Regions from separate parts of the Agrobacterium sp. 6Ca8 genome, predicted to be linked through region 1. Evidence: predicted binding sites of a transcription regulator. Region 1 holds the regulator's gene; the other holds the start of a gene.
What was found. Region 1 encodes HrcA, which represses chaperone genes, less so after heat shock. Its sites were predicted from a motif close to GTTAGCACTCNCNNNNNGNGAGTGCTAAC; they were not measured.

Region 1 (9,948 bases):
ATGGCGGCGCAGACCTTCATTCTGACCGGCAAGCAGGTTGTGCTGTCCGAGGGCGCGAATGTGTTCACCGGCTGCAAGCTCACTGTTCTGATGAATTCGGGGCAGGCAAAGCTTGAAAGCTGCGGCGGCCCTGTCCGGATCATGCTCGATCCGAAATCGCAGCAGAAGAAACAGTAGTCTCACCTCGTGAAGATAGCCTCGATCTCAAAAATATTTGGCGGTGGGCGCGACCGACCTGTGGACGCTGCGTCGCAGGCCGACAAGGCTCGCTATGACGGCACCCTGATCGCGCATGGTCTGACGAAGACCTATAATACACGGCGCGTCGTCAACGGCGTCTCGCTGGTCGTGCGCCGTGGTGAAGCCGTGGGGCTGCTTGGCCCGAACGGCGCGGGCAAAACCACCTGTTTCTACATGATCACGGGCCTCGTACCCGTCGATAGCGGCAAGATCGCCATCAACGGCAACGACGTCACCACCATGCCGATGTACAGGCGTGCCCGCCTCGGTGTCGGCTACCTGCCGCAGGAAGCCTCCATTTTCCGTGGACTGACAGTCGAGGAAAACATCCGCGCCGTGCTGGAAGTGCACGAACCTGACAGCGCCAAGCGCAGCCGCAAGCTCGATGAGTTGCTGGAAGAGTTCCACATTGCGCAGCTGCGCAAATCGCCCGCTGTCGCCCTGTCGGGCGGCGAACGTCGCCGTCTGGAAATCGCCCGTGCTCTGGCGACCGATCCGACCTTCATGCTTCTGGACGAACCTTTTGCCGGCGTCGATCCGATCTCCGTCAGCGACATTCAGAACCTTGTCAGACATTTGACCGCGCGCGGGATCGGCGTTCTCATCACCGACCACAATGTCCGCGAAACGCTCGGCCTCATTGACCGCGCTTATATCATCCATGCCGGTGAGGTTCTGACCCATGGCCGTGCGGACGATATCGTCAACAATCCGGATGTGCGCCGGCTCTATCTCGGCAATAATTTTAGCCTTTAAGCTCCCGGGCGCGAAAGATTCTTCATCGCGCCCCGCAGTGACGCTTGACCAAACATAATAAAAAAGCAATTTTTGGGCCAAGTTTCGTTGCCTGCGCAAAATTTATGAAATTTGTGGCGACGAAGAAGCTGTAAGGGGAGTTTCGCGTCCGCCATGGCATTATCTGCCAGCCTTTTGCTGCGTCAAAACCAGTCTCTCGTGATGACACCGCAACTGATGCAGTCCATCCAGCTGCTTCAGATGACGCATTTCGAACTGACGCAGTTCATCGCGCAGGAGGTGGAGCGCAATCCTTTGCTTGAAATTGCGGCAAACGACGGCGATTTGAGCAACGATACCCCTGCTGATGCGGAGAATTTCGGCGATGCCGACAGCGAAGGGTCCGACAAGTCCGCGCCGGTAACGGCCGACAGCGACGACTGGTACGGCGATCGCGCGGCGAATCTCGGCGAACAGCTCGACACCAGCTTCGAAAATGTCTTTCCCGACGATACCGAACCCAGAAAGCCCGACGCACCCGAACTTGCGGGGCAGTGGAAATCCATGCCCGGGCAGGAGTCAGGCGAGAGTTACGATCTCGACGACTTCGTTGCCGCGAAACAGACCCTCAGCGACCACCTCAATCAGCAATTGCCTCTCGCCATATCCTCTGTGGAAGACAGGATGATCGCTGATGCGCTGATCGGCCAGCTCGACGAGACCGGATATATCGCCGTAGATGCTGTCGAAGACGTCGCTGAACGGCTGGGGGCGGCGCCTTCGGCAGTGGAGCGAATTCTGGAGACGCTTCAGGGCTTTGATCCTCCCGGCGTGTTTTCCCGCTCGCTGAGCGAATGTCTGGCGATCCAGCTTGCCCAGAAGGACAGGCTTGATCCGGCAATGCGGGCTTTTATCGACAATCTGGAGCTTCTGGCGAAACGGGATTTCGCTTCTCTAAAAAAACTCTGCGGCGTGGACGAGGAAGACCTTCTCGACATGCTGGCGGAAATCCGCACGCTCAATCCGCGTCCGGGCGCTGGTTACGATTCGACCGTTTCCGAGACAATCGTTCCTGATATCATCATTCGCCCCTCCTCTGCCGGCGGCTGGCTTGTGGAAATCAACCCCGAGACCCTGCCGCGCGTGCTCATCAACCAGACCTATTTCGCAGAGGTTTCAAGGCACAAGTCGCGGGAGGGAGAGGATCAGGATTTCCTTTCCGAATGCATGCAGACGGCCCATTGGCTGACCCGCAGCCTCGACCAGCGCGCCAGAACGATCATGAAGGTGGCGACCGAAATCGTGCGCCAGCAGGACGCCTTTCTCGTCAATGGCGTGGACCACCTTCGCCCGCTGAACCTCAAGACGGTGGCCGACGCCATCAAGATGCACGAATCCACCGTCAGCCGGGTGACGTCGAAAAAATACATGCTGACGCCGCGCGGCCTGTTTGAGCTGAAATATTTCTTCAGTGTTTCCATCAGCTCGGTGGAAGGCGGTGACAGCCATTCGGCAGAAGCCGTGCGTCATCGCATCAAGGCGATGATCGCGCAGGAGGCCGCTGACGCAGTGCTTTCCGATGACGATATCGTCGATAATCTGAAAAAGAGTGGTATCGATCTTGCCCGCCGCACCGTGGCCAAATATCGCGAGGCGATGAACATCCCATCCTCCGTTCAGAGACGGCGCGAGAAGAAGGCCCTGGCCAGACTGTCGGCGTTCTGAGCGGTGGCGCTGGTCACGTTTTCAGGGCTTTCCAGCCGCACCATTGACTCTTGCTACGGCAAGGGCTAGAAGCCCGCCGCACACGTAAGCAAGGTCATTTGTAACGGATTCATCTCCACCGTCCATGGGCGTAAAATTCGAATGGGGGCTTTTAAAGGCCTTCGAAACGCTTGGATGCGCGCGCGGCTTGACGTAAGCTGGTACTCGCAAATCACTACAAAAAGGAAATTTTCCATGAGTGTGCGTGTATCTGGTAAACATATGGAGATCGGCGAATCTTTCCGGCAGCGGATTGAGGACAATATAGGTCTGGCAGTTACCAAATACTTCGATGGGGGGTATTCAGGCCAAGTGACCGTAGAGAAGTCCGGATCGCGTTTTGCAGCCGATTGCAAACTGCATCTCGATACGGGCGTTGTATTGCATGCGGCGGGTCAGGCAAATGATCCGCAAGCGAGTTTCGATGCCGCCGCCGAGCGTATCGAGAAGCGCCTGCGTCGCTACAAACGGAAGCTGAAGGACCATCACCACAATGGTTCCGCGGCGAACGGCGCGATGTCGGAAATCGCCTATACGGTAATGGATGCTGTCCCCGATGAGGACCACGAGGTTCCGGAAGACTACGCACCCACGATCGTTGCGGAAAGTTCGAAACAGATAAAGACGATGTCCGTCGCCAGCGCCGTGATGGCGCTCGACATGACGGACGAACCGGTTCTGCTGTTCCGCAGCCCCGGCAAGGAATATCTCAACATCGTCTACCGACGACATGACGGCAATATTGGCTGGATCGACGCGGAAACGATCAAGAGCTGAACAGTCTGACAAGACATGGGAGGCAGAGCGCGAAAGCGTATCTGCCTCCTGCATCGTCTCGATGGCATGAAGGAAAAAGAGAATGGCGTTGGCAGATTTGCTGCAACAAGATGCGATTATTCCCGCCCTCAAGGTGAATTCCAAAAAGCAATTGCTTCAGGAGCTGGCCGCGAAGGCAGCCAGAATTACCGGAGTCTCGGAACGGGAAGTTTTCGACGTCATCCTCCAGCGTGAGAAACTCGGCTCCACCGGTGTGGGGCACGGCATTGCCATTCCGCATGGCAAGCTGAGCAGCATCCATCAGATCACCGGCGTCTTCGCACGTCTTGAAACACCTGTTGATTTCGAGGCGCTGGATGACCAGCCGGTCGATCTGGTTTTCCTGCTGCTTGCACCCGAAGGCGCCGGCGCGGATCATCTGAAGGCGCTGTCGAGAATTGCCCGAGCTTTGCGCGACCCCGAGCTGGTGGCCAAGCTGCGTGCCACCGATTCCGACACGGCAATTTACGCCTTCCTCAATCAGGAGCAGGCGACCGCTGCCTGATCAAAGGCTGCCGACGGTCCTTTCCATGGACAAAAAAACGCGCCCTTGAGGCGCGTTTTTTATTGGAGCATTTCAAACAAAAGCGCGCCCCGGTTTTACATCCGAACGCGCTTTAGATGAGGGAATGCCTCACGCATCCTTCTCGTTGACGGAGGCGGTGCCCGGCTCGGGCGCTGCGGCGGTCTCCACCTTCGGGCCACCCTTTGAGACGCCAACCATGGCGGGGCGCAGCACCCGGTCACCGATGGTGAAACCGGCCTGAACCACCTGCAGTACCGTGTTGTTCGGAACTGCCGTGTTCGGAATTTCGAACATCGCCTGGTGGAAATTCGGATCGAATTTCTGGCCTTCCGCATCGATCTTTTTGACGCCATGTCGCTCCAGCGTCGAGAGCATCGAGCGCTCCGTCATCTCGACACCTTCGATCAGGCCGTTGAGACCGGCTTCGCCATTGGTCTTGAGTTCGTCCGGAATGGCTTCAAGAGCGCGGCGAAGATTGTCGGAAACGGCAAGCATGTCGCGCGCGAAAGCGGCGAGAGAATAGGCCTTCGCATCCTTGACTTCGCGCTCGGTGCGGCGACGAAGATTGTCCATTTCTGCTGCAAGACGCAGGAACTTGTCGCGCAGATCGGCATTTTCGGCCCTGAGCAGTTCGATCGGATCGGGCTCGGCAGCTTCCGCCGTCTCTTCCCCTGTAAATGCGGGTTCGACAAACTCTTCGGCGACGTCCGCGTCAGGTCCGGGCTTTTTCGTATCGTCGGTCATGACGTTCTCCAGATTTGAATATTGTTGGTTGCGCCCGATATCGAGGTTTGAAGGGCAAAAATCAAGGCTTGCGGCGAAAAGCTTGCCGCATTCTCTAACCTTGCGGGCTTGTCCTATCTCTGCTTTCGGGAAAGGCGGGCCATAATTTGTGCGGTGTAGTCCACCATAGGCACGATACGGGCGTAATTGAGCCTCGTGGGACCGATGACGCCGACGGCACCCACAACGCGATTTTCCTCGTCCCGATAAGGTGCCACGATCAGTGACGAGCCTGACAGCGAGAAGAGCTTGTTTTCCGAGCCGATGAAAATCCTGACGCCTGAGCCACTTTCTGCAAGGTTGAGGATCTCGATGAGATTTTCCTTGCGCTCCAGATCGTCGAACAGCAGGCGCACACGATCGATATCTTCCTCACCGGCCAGACCTTCCAGCAGGTTGGAGCGTCCGCGGACGATGAGGCGACCGAGCTTGCCCTCTTCATTGTCGCCCGCCCATATGGCGAGACCACGTTCGATGAGGTCCTGCGCGAGCGTGCCGAGTTCCGACTGCAATTCGGCACGCTGCGTCTGAAACTGGCCCCGCAGTTCCTGCAGCGTCTGCCCGGAAAGATGGGCATTGATGAAATTTGCCGCCTCTGTCAATTGCGATGACGAAATGCCGACCGGCAATTCGATGATACGGTTTTCGACCTGATTGTGGTCCCCTACCAGCACGGCAAGCGCCTTGGTGGGCTCCAGCCGGATGAATTCAACGTGCTTGAGAATGACGTCGCTCTTGGCCGTCAGCACCAGGCCGGCACCGCGCGACATGCCTGAAAGCATGCGGCTTGCCTCTGTCAGCAACCCTTCCAGCGATTGCTCGTGGCCGGCGACTGGACCGATCTGGCGGTCGATACTGGCTCTCTCATCGGCGGGCAGATCGCCCACCTGCATGAATGCGTCCACGAAGAAGCGCAGCCCCGTCTGGGTGGGCAGGCGACCGGCGCTGATATGCGGCGAATAGATGAGACCCAGTTCCTCGAGGTCGCTCATGACGTTGCGAACGGAGGCCGGTGAAAGCGACATCGGCAACAGCCGCGACAGGCTGCGCGACCCCAAGGGTTCGCCGGTGTCGAGATAGCCTTCGACGATGCGCCGGAAAATCTCCCGCGACCGTTCATCCAGCAACGATGCCTGATCTTTTGAAAGCGGTGCGGAAAAGCCCATATCATCCGTTCTTTATCGTCAAAACTCTGTCCGTACCAATATAATGCGTTGCACCGCTGCGGCAAAATGGAAATTGGCTTTGCAAAACCCCGGGGCGCGCCTTAGAAGGCAGGAACCAACATGGAGAGTGGATCATATGCGGCCTTCAGGCAGAAAAACCGATCAGATGCGCAAGGTTTCCTTCGAGCGCAATTTCTCGAAACATGCCGAAGGTTCCTGTCTGGTCAAATTCGGTGATACGCATGTGCTCGTCACCGCAAGCCTTGAGGAAAAGACGCCGCCGTGGCTGCGCAACAGCGGCAAGGGCTGGGTCACCGCCGAATACGGCATGCTGCCGCGTTCCACCCATGAGCGGATGAAGCGCGAGGCCTCGGCCGGCAAGCAGGGCGGACGCACGCAGGAAATCCAGCGCCTTATCGGCCGCTCGCTGCGCGCAGTGGTCGACCTGCAGGCGCTCGGCGAGCGCCAGATCAGCATTGACTGCGACGTCATTCAGGCCGATGGCGGCACGCGCACGGCTTCCATCACCGGCGCATGGATCGCCCTGCATGATTGCCTGAAGTGGATGGAAACTCGCAACATGATCAAGGTCGAGAAGGTCCTGAAGGACCATATCGCCGCGATCTCCTGCGGCATCTTTGCAAAACAGCCGGTCATCGATCTCGATTATCTCGAGGATTCCTCCGCCGAGACCGATGCGAATTTCGTCATCACCGGCTCCGGCGGCATCGTCGAAGTGCAGGGAACCGCGGAAGGTGCCCCCTTCTCCGAAGAGGAATTCCTGACGCTGCTTGGTCTTGCAAAGGCCGGATGCAGCGAACTGGTCGCCCTTCAGAAGCAGGCAATTGCCTGAGCCGACAGGAAAACGTCATGCGCAAGCTCGATACCAGAACGATCGTTGTCGCCAGCCACAACAAGGGCAAGATCGCCGAAATCGCCGACCTGATCGGGCCTTTCGGCTTTTCAGCCAAATCGGCTGCGGAGCTGAACTTCGTGGAGCCGGACGAGACAGGCACCACCTTTGAGGAAAATGCTGCCATCAAGGCGCTTGCGTCTGCGAAGGCGTCCGGCCTGCCGGCTCTGTCTGACGATTCCGGTCTGGTCATCGATGCGCTGGATGGCGCGCCGGGCGTTTATACCGCCAATTGGGCGGAAACGGCTGACGGTACGCGCGACTTCGCCATGGCCATGCAGAAGGTCGAGGATGCGCTTGCCGAACGCGGTGCAACGAAGCCGGAAGACCGCACGGGCCGCTTCGTCAGCGTGCTGTGCCTTGCCTGGCCGGACGGGCATGTCGAATATTTTCGCGGCGAGGTGGAAGGCACGGTGGCGTGGCCCCCGCGCGGAACGAGCGGTTTCGGCTATGACCCGATCTTCAAACCAGAAGGTTACGACACCACATTCGGTGAAATGACCGCAGACGAAAAACACGGCTGGAAGCACGGCGATGCGTTTGCGCTCTCCCACCGTGCCCGCGCGTTCAAAAAATTCGTCGAAACCTGTCTGGAGGCATGAACCCGATGACCGGGGAGCACCAACTTTCTGCCCCCGGCGCGTCGCTTCTGCCGGATACGGGCGATCCCGGTTTCGGGATCTATCTGCACTGGCCCTTCTGTGCGGCCAAATGCCCCTATTGCGATTTCAACAGCCATGTCCGCCACCGCCCGGTGGATCAGGAACGGTTCACTGCGGCGTTCCTCAGCGAAATGGCAAAGATGCGGGCGCTCAGCGGTCCGCGTGTCGTTACCAGCATTTTCATGGGCGGCGGTACACCTTCGCTGATGGACCCGCAGACCGTAGGCGCGCTTCTTGATGGCGTTTCGCGCTTCTGGCATGTGCCTGATGGTATCGAGATCACCATGGAGGCCAATCCTTCAAGCGTCGAGGCGGAGCGGTTTCGCGGTTACCGGGCAGCCGGCGTCAACCGCGTCTCGCTCGGCGTCCAGGCGCTGAACGACCGGGACCTGAAGTTCCTTGGCCGGCTGCATGATGTTGCCGATGCGCTTAAAGCCATCCGTCTGGCGCGGGAAATTTTTCCGCGCATGTCCTTCGATCTGATTTACGCCCGCCCGAACCAGACGGTGGCCGAATGGGACGCTGAGCTGAAGGAAGCCGTCTCCTACGCCGTCGACCATCTGTCGCTCTATCAGCTCACTATCGAGGAAGGCACGCCGTTCTACGGGCTGCACAAGGCTGGCAAGCTGATCGTACCGGATGGCGAGCATTCGGCGGTGCTTTATGAAGCGACGCAGGAAATCACCGAGCGTTACGGCATGCCGGCGTACGAGGTTTCCAATCACGCCCGCCCCGGTGCGGAAAGCCGCCATAACCTGACCTATTGGCGTTATGGCGATTATGCCGGTATTGGACCCGGTGCGCATGGACGCCTGACCAATGGCGCCTCCAAGCTCGCCACCGTCACCGAGCGCCATCCCGAAACCTGGCTCGAGACCGTAGAGCGTGAAGGCCACGGCATGGTCGATCAGGAGCTTCTCGGCGTCGACGAACAGGCAGACGAATTGCTGCTGATGGGCCTTCGCCTGCGCGAAGGCATTGATCTTGCTCGCTGGAGCGATCTCTCCGGCCGCGAACTCGACCCGGAGAAAGAGGAATTCCTCCTGCAACACGGCTTCGTGGAACGGATCGGCAATTCCCGCCTGCGCTGCACCCCTTCCGGCATGCTTATTCTGGATGCCGTGGTCGCCGATCTCGCCTGCTGACCGGCAGCCTGCCTGGTCCTGAGCCAATCAACAACCGAGAAACCAATAAAAAAGCGGCCCGAAGGCCGCTTTTTTCATGCGTTGTTTTCGTTGATAAGGCGCTTCAGCAGCTCAACCTCGTGGCCGAGCTTGGTGTCGCCGGAAATCAGATCCTCGATCTTGCGCACCGCGTGAAGAACCGTGGTGTGGTCGCGACCGCCGAAACGGCGACCGATCTCGGGAAATGAGCGCGGTGTCAGCATCTTGGCCAGATACATGGCGATCTGGCGCGGCTTGACGATGACGCGGGTGCGACGGTTGGAAACCAGCTCCTGCCGCGACACATTATAATGTCTGGCGACAATGCGCTGAATATCCTCGATACGGACGCGCTTGGCCTCCCCACTGCCGACGAGGTGCGACAGCAGCTCATCGACACGGTCAACCGAGAGGTTCGGCTCGAAAGAGCGCCGGAACATCAGCTGGTTGAAGGCGCCTTCAAGCTCGCGTCCGCTCGCCGTCACGCTTTTGGCCACGTGGGTCAGGATTTCGTCCGAAATCTCGAAAGACGGATCGTCCTGACGCGCCGAGCCCATGCGACGGTTGAGCATTTCGTAGCGCATGTCGTAATCGGGACCTTCGATCTCGATGGCCATGCCACCCTGAAGGCGCGAACGGACACGCGGATCAAGCGATTCCAGCTCCCACGGCGCGCGGTCAGCGGCCACGACTACCTGCTTGGCGCTGTCGAGCAGCATGTTCAACAGGTGGCAGAATTCGTGCTGGATCATCTTGCCCTGCAGGAACTGCATGTCGTCGATGACGAGAAGGTCGATATTGCGCAGGGTGTCCTTCAGCGTCAGCGCATCATTGTCGCGGATCGCGGTCGCAAAACGCCACATGAAATATTCGGCCGTCAGATAGACCACACGCGGGTTGCGCGGACTGTCGATGGCGGCATTGGCAATCGCCTGCAGAAGGTGTGTCTTGCCAAGCCCGACACCCGCATGAATGAACAGCGGATTGAAGCGCACAGCACCGGCACCCGCTTCAGCGATCGTCTTTGCCGCCGCAAGCGCGACGCGGTTGGACGAGCCCTCGACAAAAGTGTCAAAGGTGAAACGTGTATCGAGCGGCGAACCGAACAGCGGCCCGGAGCTACCCTGCCGCAGCGTCGCCTGCGCCGCCGCAGGCTGTGCAGAAGGTGCTGTCGCGGGCT
Region 2 (9,948 bases), 380 kb from region 1:
TCTTTCTGCGGCAGGCCGGCACGCATCGGGAAATCCGTCTGCGGCAAATAGAGGGTCGAGGAATAGTCGAATTTTTCTGCGGTGTCGCTCATAATTGTACCGTTGTTGCGCGCCGTGTCGGTCGCGCCGTCTCAATTTCAAAGAGGGCAAATACGGAAAGCGCCATGTCAAATGCCATGACGAGCGCCAAAATCCCGGACCTTCCGGCTCTTCAGAGCGGGCGGAAGGCCGGGCCAATAATTCGGCCTATCTGAACTTTAAACAGCAACCGGTATTGGGACATGGCCGGTTGTTTATGCGGTTTTCCGGCAAAAAGGAAGTGAAAAGCGACGACAATCCGGGACGGGATTATCTGCCCGCTCAAAATGCTATCTTCGCATCCAATTCACTGAGCGGCCGCACGCCTGACAGCATCGCCCGCGCCTCTTCCTCATCCCGCCTGATCTGCGCGACCAGCGGGTCCAAGCCGTCAAATTTCAGCTCGTCACGCAGGTGCCCGAAGAAGGATACCGAACAGACCTCACCATAGAGATCACCGGAAAAATCGAAGACGTAGGTTTCCAGAAGGGCCGCACCGTTATCGGTGACCGTCGGGCGGTAACCGAAGCTTGCAACGCTATCGTAAATCGCCCCGTCGGGGCGGCGGAACCGCACGGCATAGATGCCGGCTTTCAGCTCCGTTTCGGGTGAAAGCGCCATGTTGGCCGTTGGGTAACCCAGCGTTCGCCCCAGCTTCTGGCCGCCGATGACTTCACTTTCCACCGTGAAACGATACCCGAGTTGTCCGGCGGCACCTGCCACATCTCCTTCGCACAGAAGCGAGCGGATACGGCTCGAGGAGACGACATCCGCGCCCTCGTCGCGAAAGGCATCCACGAGCGTCACGTCGAAGCCGTTGCGCTTGCCGGCCGCCATCAGAAATGCCGGGCCACCTTCGCGGCCCTTGCCGAAATGGAAATCAAAGCCGGTGACGACGGCGCTGGCGCCCAGCCAGTCGACCAGAATGGAATTGACGAACTCTTCCGCCGAGCGCTGCGAAAACTCGCGGTCGAAGGGGTATTCGATGACCGAGCGGAAACCGATGGCCTCGAGAATACGTGCCTTCAACGGCGCAGGCGTCAGGCGGAAGACCGGCGTTTCGGGGCGGAAGACGGAACGGGGATGCGGTTCGAAGGTCAGCACCAGTGCCGGTACGCCACGCGCCTCGGCCAGTTCCAGCGCACGGTCCAGAACGGCACGGTGGCCGCGATGCACACCATCGAAATTGCCGATCGCGATGACGCCGCCGCGCAAGCCTTCAGGCAGCGGCTCCTTTTTTTCATTGCGATGAAAGACGGTCATTGCAGTCGATCCATTGTTTACGCCGGCTTACGCCAGACGTTTCCTAGGCAAGGCGGGGCATCCACCAGCCGGGAGCCGCGCCCTGCCCCTTCAGATAGGCGTTCAGAAGCGCCTCGTCCGTCTGGCCATTCAGCGTATATTCGGCGGCGTGAATGCCGCCGCTGATATAAAGAAGGTTGAGGCCGCTCGCAATTGCGCCCTTCACATCCGTCGGCATGCCATCGCCGATGGCGAGCACGCGATCCTTCGGGAAATCGCCGCGCACTTCTTTCGCCGCCGCAAGGCAGGCTTCATAGATCGGCGCGTGCGGTTTGCCGGCAATACGGACTTCGCCGCCAAGCTGTTCGTAATATGCGGCCATGGCGCCGGCGCAGGGAATGATGCGCTCGCCGCGCTCTACCACCAGATCGGGGTTGGCACAGATCATCGGCGCCTTGCGGGCGATGAAGCCTTTCAGCATTTCCGTATAATCTTCCGGCGTTTCCGTCTCGTCATCGAAGAAACCGGTGCAGACGACGGATTCCGCTTCCGCCTCGCCGACCCGTTCGACATCGAGACCTTCCAGCAGCGGCATGTCCCGCTCGGGGCCGAGCAGAAAGACTTTTCTCGGGCCTTCCGCGATCAGGCCGCGGGTGACGTCGCCCGATGTGATGATGCGGTCATAGGCCTCATCCGGCACGCCGAGAACGCGAAGCTGGGCGATGACACCGGGGGCCGGACGCGGCGAATTGGTGATGAGCACCACGGTCTTGCCGGCCTTGCGCGCGTCGTGCAGCGCAACCGCCGCATCCGGGAAAGCGCTAACGCCATTATGCAGCACGCCCCAGACATCCGAAAGAACAACGTCGAACCCATCAGTGATTTCGCCGAGGGTGAGAATGCGATGGGCCATGATATGCTTTCCGGGTGCGAAAAAAGGGTGTGCGTCACATGGCAAAGCACGACGCCGATGGCAAGGAAAAAAGCGGCGCCAGGCCTGCCTCCGGACCACCGGCCACCATCCGAACATAAAACCCCTCTACGCCGAAAACGAAGGTTGCCTGAAAAAGAGCGATTTGTCCTCGTCCGTCATAGCGTGGAAATTTTCTGTCATGGAACGCTGGTAACCATAGGCCGTGAAATTTTTCCGGCAGTGCGTTCTTGACTCCGGGGGGACGCCTCCTTATCTCGGCTTTGCTGGCACTCCAACAAGAGGAGTGCTAACACCCATCACGTGAACCTGCAAAAGGTTCCTGAAGTCATTTGATCGAGGGATTAGGCAATGACAAGCACCAATTTCCGCCCGCTTCATGATCGCGTCGTCGTTCGTCGCGTTGAGTCCGAAGCAAAGACCAAGGGCGGCATCATCATTCCCGATACCGCCAAGGAAAAGCCGCAGGAAGGCGAAATCGTCGCCGTCGGTTCCGGCGCTCGCGATGAGGCCGGCAAGGTCGTCGCTCTCGACGTCAAGGTTGGCGATCGCGTCCTGTTCGGCAAGTGGTCGGGCACCGAAGTCAAGCTCGACGGCGAAGACCTTCTGATCATGAAGGAAGCCGACATCATGGGTATCATCGGCTGATTTCGCCGCACCCATTGTTTCCTTAAATTTCAAGCCGGACCCCGTCCGGCCATTCGAAACCAGGAGTTTTGAAAATGGCAGCCAAAGAAGTCAAATTCGGCCGCACAGCGCGCGAAAAGATGCTCAAGGGCGTCGACATTCTCGCTGATGCAGTGAAGGTCACCCTCGGCCCGAAGGGTCGTAACGTCGTTATCGACAAGTCCTTCGGCGCACCGCGCATCACCAAGGACGGCGTTTCGGTCGCCAAGGAAATCGAACTCGAAGACAAGTTCGAGAACATGGGCGCACAGCTCGTTCGCGAAGTTGCCTCCAAGACCAACGACATCGCCGGTGACGGCACCACCACCGCAACGGTTCTGGCCCAGGCCATCGTTCGCGAAGGTGCAAAGGCAGTTGCTGCCGGCATGAACCCGATGGACCTCAAGCGCGGTATCGATCTGGCCGTTGCTGAAGTCGTCAAGGACCTTCAGGCCAAGGCCAAGAAGATCAACACTTCGGAAGAAGTTGCACAGGTCGGCACGATCTCTGCAAACGGCGAGCGTCAGATCGGTCTCGACATTGCTGAAGCAATGCAGCGCGTCGGCAACGAAGGCGTCATCACCGTTGAAGAAGCCAAGACCGCTGAAACCGAACTCGAAGTCGTCGAAGGCATGCAGTTCGACCGCGGCTACCTGTCGCCTTACTTCGTGACCAACCCGGAAAAGATGGTTGCGGACCTCGAAGACGCATACATCCTTCTGCACGAAAAGAAGCTTTCGAACCTCCAGGCCATGCTGCCTGTTCTCGAAGCTGTCGTTCAGACCGGCAAGCCGCTCGTCATCATCGCTGAAGACGTAGAAGGCGAAGCCCTTGCAACGCTCGTCGTCAACAAGCTGCGTGGCGGCCTCAAGATCGCTGCCGTCAAGGCTCCTGGCTTCGGCGACCGCCGCAAGGCCATGCTGGAAGACATCGCCATCCTGACCGGTGGTACCGTCATTTCCGAAGATCTCGGCATCAAGCTCGAAAGCGTTACCCTCGACATGCTCGGCAAGTCGAAGAAGGTTTCGATCTCCAAGGAAAACACCACGATCGTTGACGGTGCTGGCCAGAAGTCCGACATCGAAGGCCGTGTTGCCCAGATCAAGGCGCAGATCGAAGAAACCACTTCCGACTACGACCGCGAAAAGCTGCAGGAACGTCTTGCCAAGCTCGCTGGCGGCGTTGCCGTGATCCGCGTTGGCGGTTCGACGGAAGTTGAAGTGAAGGAAAAGAAGGACCGCATCGACGACGCTCTCAACGCGACGCGCGCTGCTGTTCAGGAAGGCATCGTACCGGGCGGCGGCGTTGCCCTGCTGCGTTCTTCCACGAAGATCACCGTCAAGGGTGAGAACGACGACCAGGAAGCCGGCATCAACATCGTCCGCAAGGCTCTGCAGTCTCTGGTTCGCCAGATTGCAGAAAACGCAGGTGACGAAGCTTCCATCGTTGTTGGCAAGATCCTCGACCGGAACGAAGACAACTACGGCTACAACGCCCAGACCGGCGAATATGGCGACCTGATCCAGCTCGGCATCGTCGACCCGGTCAAGGTTGTTCGCACGGCTCTGCAGAACGCAGCTTCGGTTGCTTCGCTGCTGATCACCACCGAAGCCATGATCGCCGAACTTCCTAAGAAGGAATCGGCAATGCCCCAGATGCCTGGCGGCGGCATGGGCGGCATGGACTTCTAATCAGTCCTGTCACTGGAATACGAAAGGGCGGTCTTCGGATCGCCCTTTTTTCGTTGCCGCCCATGCCTTTTGGTGATCTGGCGTCGCAAGCGCGCCAGACGGGCGGCATGGACTTCCAATCAGTCCTGTCACTGGAATACGAAAGGGCGGTCTTCGGATCGCCCTTTTTTCGTTGCCGCCCATGCCTTTTGGTGATCTGGCGTCGCAAGCGCGCCAGACGGGCGGCATGGACTTCCAATCAGTCCTGTCACTGGAATACGAAAGGGCGGTCTTCGGATCGCCCTTTTTCGTTGCCGCCCATGCCCCTTGGGACAGCTGGCGCGATATCTTCACTTGCCGGGATCGGGCTTAAAAAATATTGTCTCTTTTTGAAACAGCGATAACTTTAGTCGGCTTGTTTTTGGCAGCGCGTGCAATAATCGGGTGCCGATAGAGGCGAATCACAATTGCCGATGGGGCGGATTTTCGCCCTCTCCAGTTTATAAGCACGACATTTAGTTGTCTTTTTTTCATATATTTCGCGATTACGATGAAGGAATACATATTATTTTTGATTTTCTCTCTGACAGGTTGTTGTGGGTAGAAGAAAATAAACTATAAGTCAGCGCCCGTGAGGGTGCCGCGGCGGGATGCAAGCATTGAAGGGGTTCGATGCTTGGCAGGCACGCTCGAATGCGGATGGCGATGAAAAATCAACTTGGCAGCGACGCTTGAGATTGCAGCGCTGGTACGATGTTCATGCGGGGGCGCGATTTGTTCGAAATATCAAGACGCAACGATGCTCTGCCTGCGGCCGCGACAACCATGCCGGATACTCAGACCCTCTCGCATTTCTTTATTTCGGAGGAATGGAGCGGCGATCTTTCGAGCGGCGTCATCAAGCTTGGCGAACATGCATCTTTCATGCATGGGCTGCCGCAGGGTGAGTGCGGCCTGCTCAGCCTGATCCGCTGTTATGATCGGGGTCACCACGACCGCGTGCTCGAAATTTTCGAACAGGCTTCCGCCGCACCCTCACGCTTCTGCTTTTCCACCGGCATGTTCACCCTGCCGGCAATGCGGCAGCCGCTTATTTGCATGGGCGAATCCTCGGGTTTCGAGATCGGCCAGCAAGGGCGCATTTCGGGGCTCTTCCTGTTTCCGCGTTTCGAGGATATGCGCTTCGCCGCCTAGCGCGTTTCCAGTGAAACTGCGCAGCGGCTTTATGTCAGGAAATTTTTTTAAAACAAATAGATAGATCGAGTCGAATGGTCCCGTTCAAACGGGGATGCGCGCTCAATGTCATTGAACGACATTGTTGGTCGTTCACAAAATGAAGACAATTTGTCTTCTATTGTTCATCTTTATAGATGCATGATTTTCGGTCATTGATATCTCCAGACATCACCTTGCAGTTTAACCGGCGACACGCCGATCACTTACCGGAGATACTCCATGTCCAGCAGCCAGAACGCTCTCGTTCTCATCGCCCGCATTCTGCTTTCCTTCATCTTCATCTATTCCGGCTTCGGCAAACTCACTGATCCGGCTGGCACTGCCGGCATGATCTCGGGCGCCGGCATGCCTGCCGCAACCGCGCTTGCCTATCTTGCCGGCCTGTTCGAACTCGTTGCCGGTCTTGCCATTCTCGCCGGTTTCCAGACGAAGATCGCCGCATGGGCGCTTGCAGCATTCTGCGTGTTCACCGGCCTCGTATTCCACAGCGGCACCGTTGCCGTTCCCGGCTGGCCTGAGCCTGCTCTCGGCTGGATCAACACGCTGAACGGCATCATGCTGATGAAGAACATCACCCTTGCCGGCGCCTATATCCTGCTCGCAACCTTCGGTGCAGGCGCCTACTCCGTCGACGCAAAGCGCGGCTTCGTTACCGCCCGCGCCTGAACCCATAGGCTGACCAAGAAAAAAGCCGTCGGAGCGATCCGGCGGCTTTTTTCTTTTTTGCTTTCAGACAGCCGCTTTTATTCGCGCCGCGATCTCCTGAACCGCCGGATCGCCTTCGTGCTCCGGCTTGCGGGCGCGCACGAAACAGGCTTCCGAGCGGACGATGATGCCGTCGGAGAGGATTTTCAGGTGGTTAGCTTTCAGCGTCGAGCCGGTGGAGGTGATATCGACGATGATATCCGCCTGCCCTGCCGCCGGCGCACCTTCGGTGGCGCCAAGGCTTTCGACAATGCGGTAAAGCTGAATGCCATGCTGGCGCGAAAAGAACTGCTGCGTCAGCCGCCAGTATTTGGTTGCGATTGCCAAACGGCGACCATGACGGGCACGGAATTCCGAGGCCACATCGCCGAGATCGGCCATGCTGTCCACATCAAGCCAGATTTCCGGCACGGCGACAACGACATCGGCATGGCCGAAACCGAGGCGGGCGCAGAATTCCACCTGCGCATCGGCGTTGGTCAGACCCTCTCGCACCAGGTCTTCACCCGTCACGCCGAAATCCACGCTGCCAGCACCAATTTCGCGGGCGATCTCGGAGGCTGAGAGATAGGCAATCTCGATATCGTCGCGCCCTTCGATGCGGCCGCGATAGGACCGGTCGTTACCGACAGCTGCGACCTTCAGCCCGGCGCGTTCCAGAACGGCGGAGGCGTCTTCCTTCATCCGGCCCTTTGAGGGCAAGGCAATGGTGATCATGGCTTATCGCTCCCGCGCACCGTTTCGATGCGATCCAGCCAGAGGGAAAAGCCCACGGCTGGTATTTTTTCCTGCGCGCCAAGCAGCGTCAGCAGCCGGTCATAACGGCCACCACCGGCCAGAACGCTATCGCTACCTTCTTCCATCACCTCGAAAACGAGGCCAGTATAATAATCGAGCGGACGGCCGAAGGCCGCGCCGTAGCTGACTGTTTTGAGATCGACCCCGGCATTCGCAAGGGCCGCGACACGCTTATCGAAAGCGGAAAGCGCACCGTCCAGTTTCAGCTTAGCCTTTGCGGCAAAATCGGCCAGAACTTGCGAGGCCTGCGGCAAGGGCGCCTGCAGGGCCAGGAACTGCTTGAGCAGTTCGAAACTCTCATCCGGCAGACGCGTGGCGGCAAGCGCCAGCTTTTCCCGCAGACGGCGGGCGATTTCCTGCGGCGAGCGGCTGGCATTGGTGGAATAGCCGGTTTCCTGCATTACCGTGTCGAGATAGTCGACCAGCACCGCCTCTTCGCCCGTTGCCAGAAGTCCAGCGACCCGCGCGTCAAGGCCGGTCATGGGCTTGGGGTGCACGAGGCTTTCCAGCAGCGCGTCGAGCTGCACCATATCGCCGAAAGCCTGCACCAGCCGTTTCTGCCAACCGAGCGGCAGGCCGAGCGCTGCAACGACCGCCTCGAACACCTGCTGGTCGCCCAGCGTGACGGCGAGCGAACGGCCAGGCAGCAGGCGTTTCAGGATGGCGGTTGCATCAATCACGGCGCGGGCATCGGCGGCGGCGATATCGGTATCGCCAAGATCCTCGATGCCTGCCTGATAAAACTCGTTCGCACCCTCCCGGCGCTGGCGGAAGACCTCGCCCAGATAGGAGTAGCGCTTCGGCGTACCCGTCGCTGTCTCGATATGGCGCAGGCAGACGGGAATAGTGAATTCCGGGCGCAGACAAAGGCTTTCACCTGTCTCGCTCTCCGTCATGAAAATACGCCGGCGCAAATCCTCGCCCGCCATATCCAGAAACGGTTCGGCAGGCTGGATGACAGGCGTATTCACACGACTTGTGCGGCGCGCGGCGAATTCTTCCAGTAGCTCTCCGGAAAATTCCGGCATGTCGATCAGGGGCATGGAACAGTACTTTTCGTCACGGTTCGAGCGGCTGCATCATTTCGATGCGGTTTCCGAAGGGATCAAGGACATAAAACCGGTGATATCCTTCGAGCGGCTCATCCTCAACCACATGGTAGCCTGCAGTTTCAAGTGTTTTTCGCAAGATACTGAGATCGTCTACCAGAAAGGCAGGATGGGCTTTCCTGGCAGGTCTGAAATCCTGATCGATGCCGAGGTGGAGTTTTATCGGTCCAGATGAGAACCAACATCCGCCGCGCGCCGCCAGATTGGCGGGTTTTGCCTGCTCCGCAAAGCCGAGCAGGTCGCCATAAAAGGCGCGCGCCTCGTCTTCCCGGCCGACGGGCATCGCCAGTTGAAGGTGATCGAGCGCAAGGATCGCCATCGCCTCAGCGTCCTTCAGCGGCGCGGCGAACGTCCTCTGCATGATGTTCCAGAATCTCGCGAACCTTCGCCACCAGTTCCGTCTCCGGCGCGGTGATCTGTGCCACCCGCGCTTCGCGCCAGCTGGCATTGTCCTCGATCTCGCCGGAGAGGCGCTTGCCTTCAATCAGATCCTTGATCTGCACGACGCCTTCGGCGCGCTCGTCACCGCCCTGGATGATGGCGATGGGGGAGCCGAGACGGTCGGCATATTTCAGCTGATTGCCGAATTTCTTCCAGTTGCCCTGGTACATTTCGGCGCGGATGCCCTCGGCACGCAGCGCCTGCGTGAAGCGCTGGTAACGGCCCATGCTGTCCACATCGCCATCCATGACGGTGATGAGAACCGGGGCGAGCGGCTTGACCTGACCGAGTTTGCCGAGGTTCTTCAAGGCCGTCATCAGACGGGAAACGCCGATGGAGAAGCCTGTTGCCGGAACCGGCTGACCCATGAAGCGAGAGACGAGACCATCATAACGGCCGCCACCGCCGACCGAGCCGAATACGACCTTTTCGCCCTTTTCGTTGGTGACGTCGAAGGTCAGTTCGGCCTCATAGACAGGGCCGGTGTAATATTCGAGACCGCGCACGACGGAGGGATCGATCTTGATACGCGTCGCATCGTAACCGGCACCGGAAACCAGAGAGCCGATGATGTTCAGTTCATCGACGCCTTCCGCGCCTTTGGATGTGCCCGCAACCAATTTTGCGAGATCATCGGCGCTTTCCGCATAATCCTTGATGCCGACGAAAAACAGAACCTTTTCGATCTGCTCTTCACCGAGACCCGCACCCTTGGTGAAATCGCCGGACTCATCCTTACGGCCAGGACCGAGCAGCAGCTTCACGCCATCAGGGCCGAACTTGTCGAGCTTGTCGATGGCGCGCAGCACGTTCAGGCGACGACCGGCATTTTCCTCGCCACCAAGGCCGATGGCCTCCATGACGCCGTCCAGCACCTTGCGGTTGTTGACGCGGATGACATAATCACCGCGCGCAATACCAAGCGCTTCCAGCGTATCGGCCATCATCATGCACATTTCGGCATCGGCCTGCACACCGGCAGCACCGACCGTATCGGCATCGAACTGCATGAACTGGCGGAAGCGGCCGGGGCCGGGCTTTTCATTGCGAAACACATAACCGGCGCGATAGG

Region 2: groES (co-chaperone GroES) is a predicted target of HrcA. The motif match lies at 2,517-2,545, and genes of this name have one in related genera.

What each region holds. Positions count from the first base shown of each region.
Region 1 is NZ_AP026433.1:441-10,388, reverse strand. Features, by position in the region: gene ACZ5A6_RS00055 (LptA/OstA family protein) at 1-177, shown strand, start outside; gene lptB (LPS export ABC transporter ATP-binding protein) at 187-996, shown strand; gene rpoN (RNA polymerase factor sigma-54) at 1,150-2,700, shown strand; gene hpf (ribosome hibernation-promoting factor, HPF/YfiA family) at 2,935-3,516, shown strand; gene ptsN (PTS IIA-like nitrogen regulatory protein PtsN) at 3,599-4,060, shown strand; gene grpE (nucleotide exchange factor GrpE) at 4,190-4,825, opposite strand; gene hrcA (heat-inducible transcriptional repressor HrcA) at 4,939-6,030, opposite strand; gene rph (ribonuclease PH) at 6,167-6,883, shown strand; gene rdgB (RdgB/HAM1 family non-canonical purine NTP pyrophosphatase) at 6,901-7,545, shown strand; gene hemW (radical SAM family heme chaperone HemW) at 7,551-8,750, shown strand; gene dnaA (chromosomal replication initiator protein DnaA) at 8,825-9,948, opposite strand, start outside.
Region 2 is NZ_AP026433.1:380,714-390,661, reverse strand. Features, by position in the region: gene ileS (isoleucine--tRNA ligase) at 1-92, opposite strand, end outside; gene ACZ5A6_RS01935 (bifunctional riboflavin kinase/FAD synthetase) at 361-1,341, opposite strand; gene ACZ5A6_RS01930 (TIGR01459 family HAD-type hydrolase) at 1,385-2,233, opposite strand; gene groES (co-chaperone GroES) at 2,603-2,899, shown strand; gene groL (chaperonin GroEL) at 2,974-4,608, shown strand; gene ACZ5A6_RS01915 (hypothetical protein) at 5,347-5,781, shown strand; gene ACZ5A6_RS01910 (DoxX family protein) at 6,043-6,489, shown strand; gene hisG (ATP phosphoribosyltransferase) at 6,553-7,245, opposite strand; gene ACZ5A6_RS01900 (ATP phosphoribosyltransferase regulatory subunit) at 7,242-8,369, opposite strand; gene ACZ5A6_RS01895 (VOC family protein) at 8,386-8,754, opposite strand; gene hisS (histidine--tRNA ligase) at 8,759-9,948, opposite strand, start outside.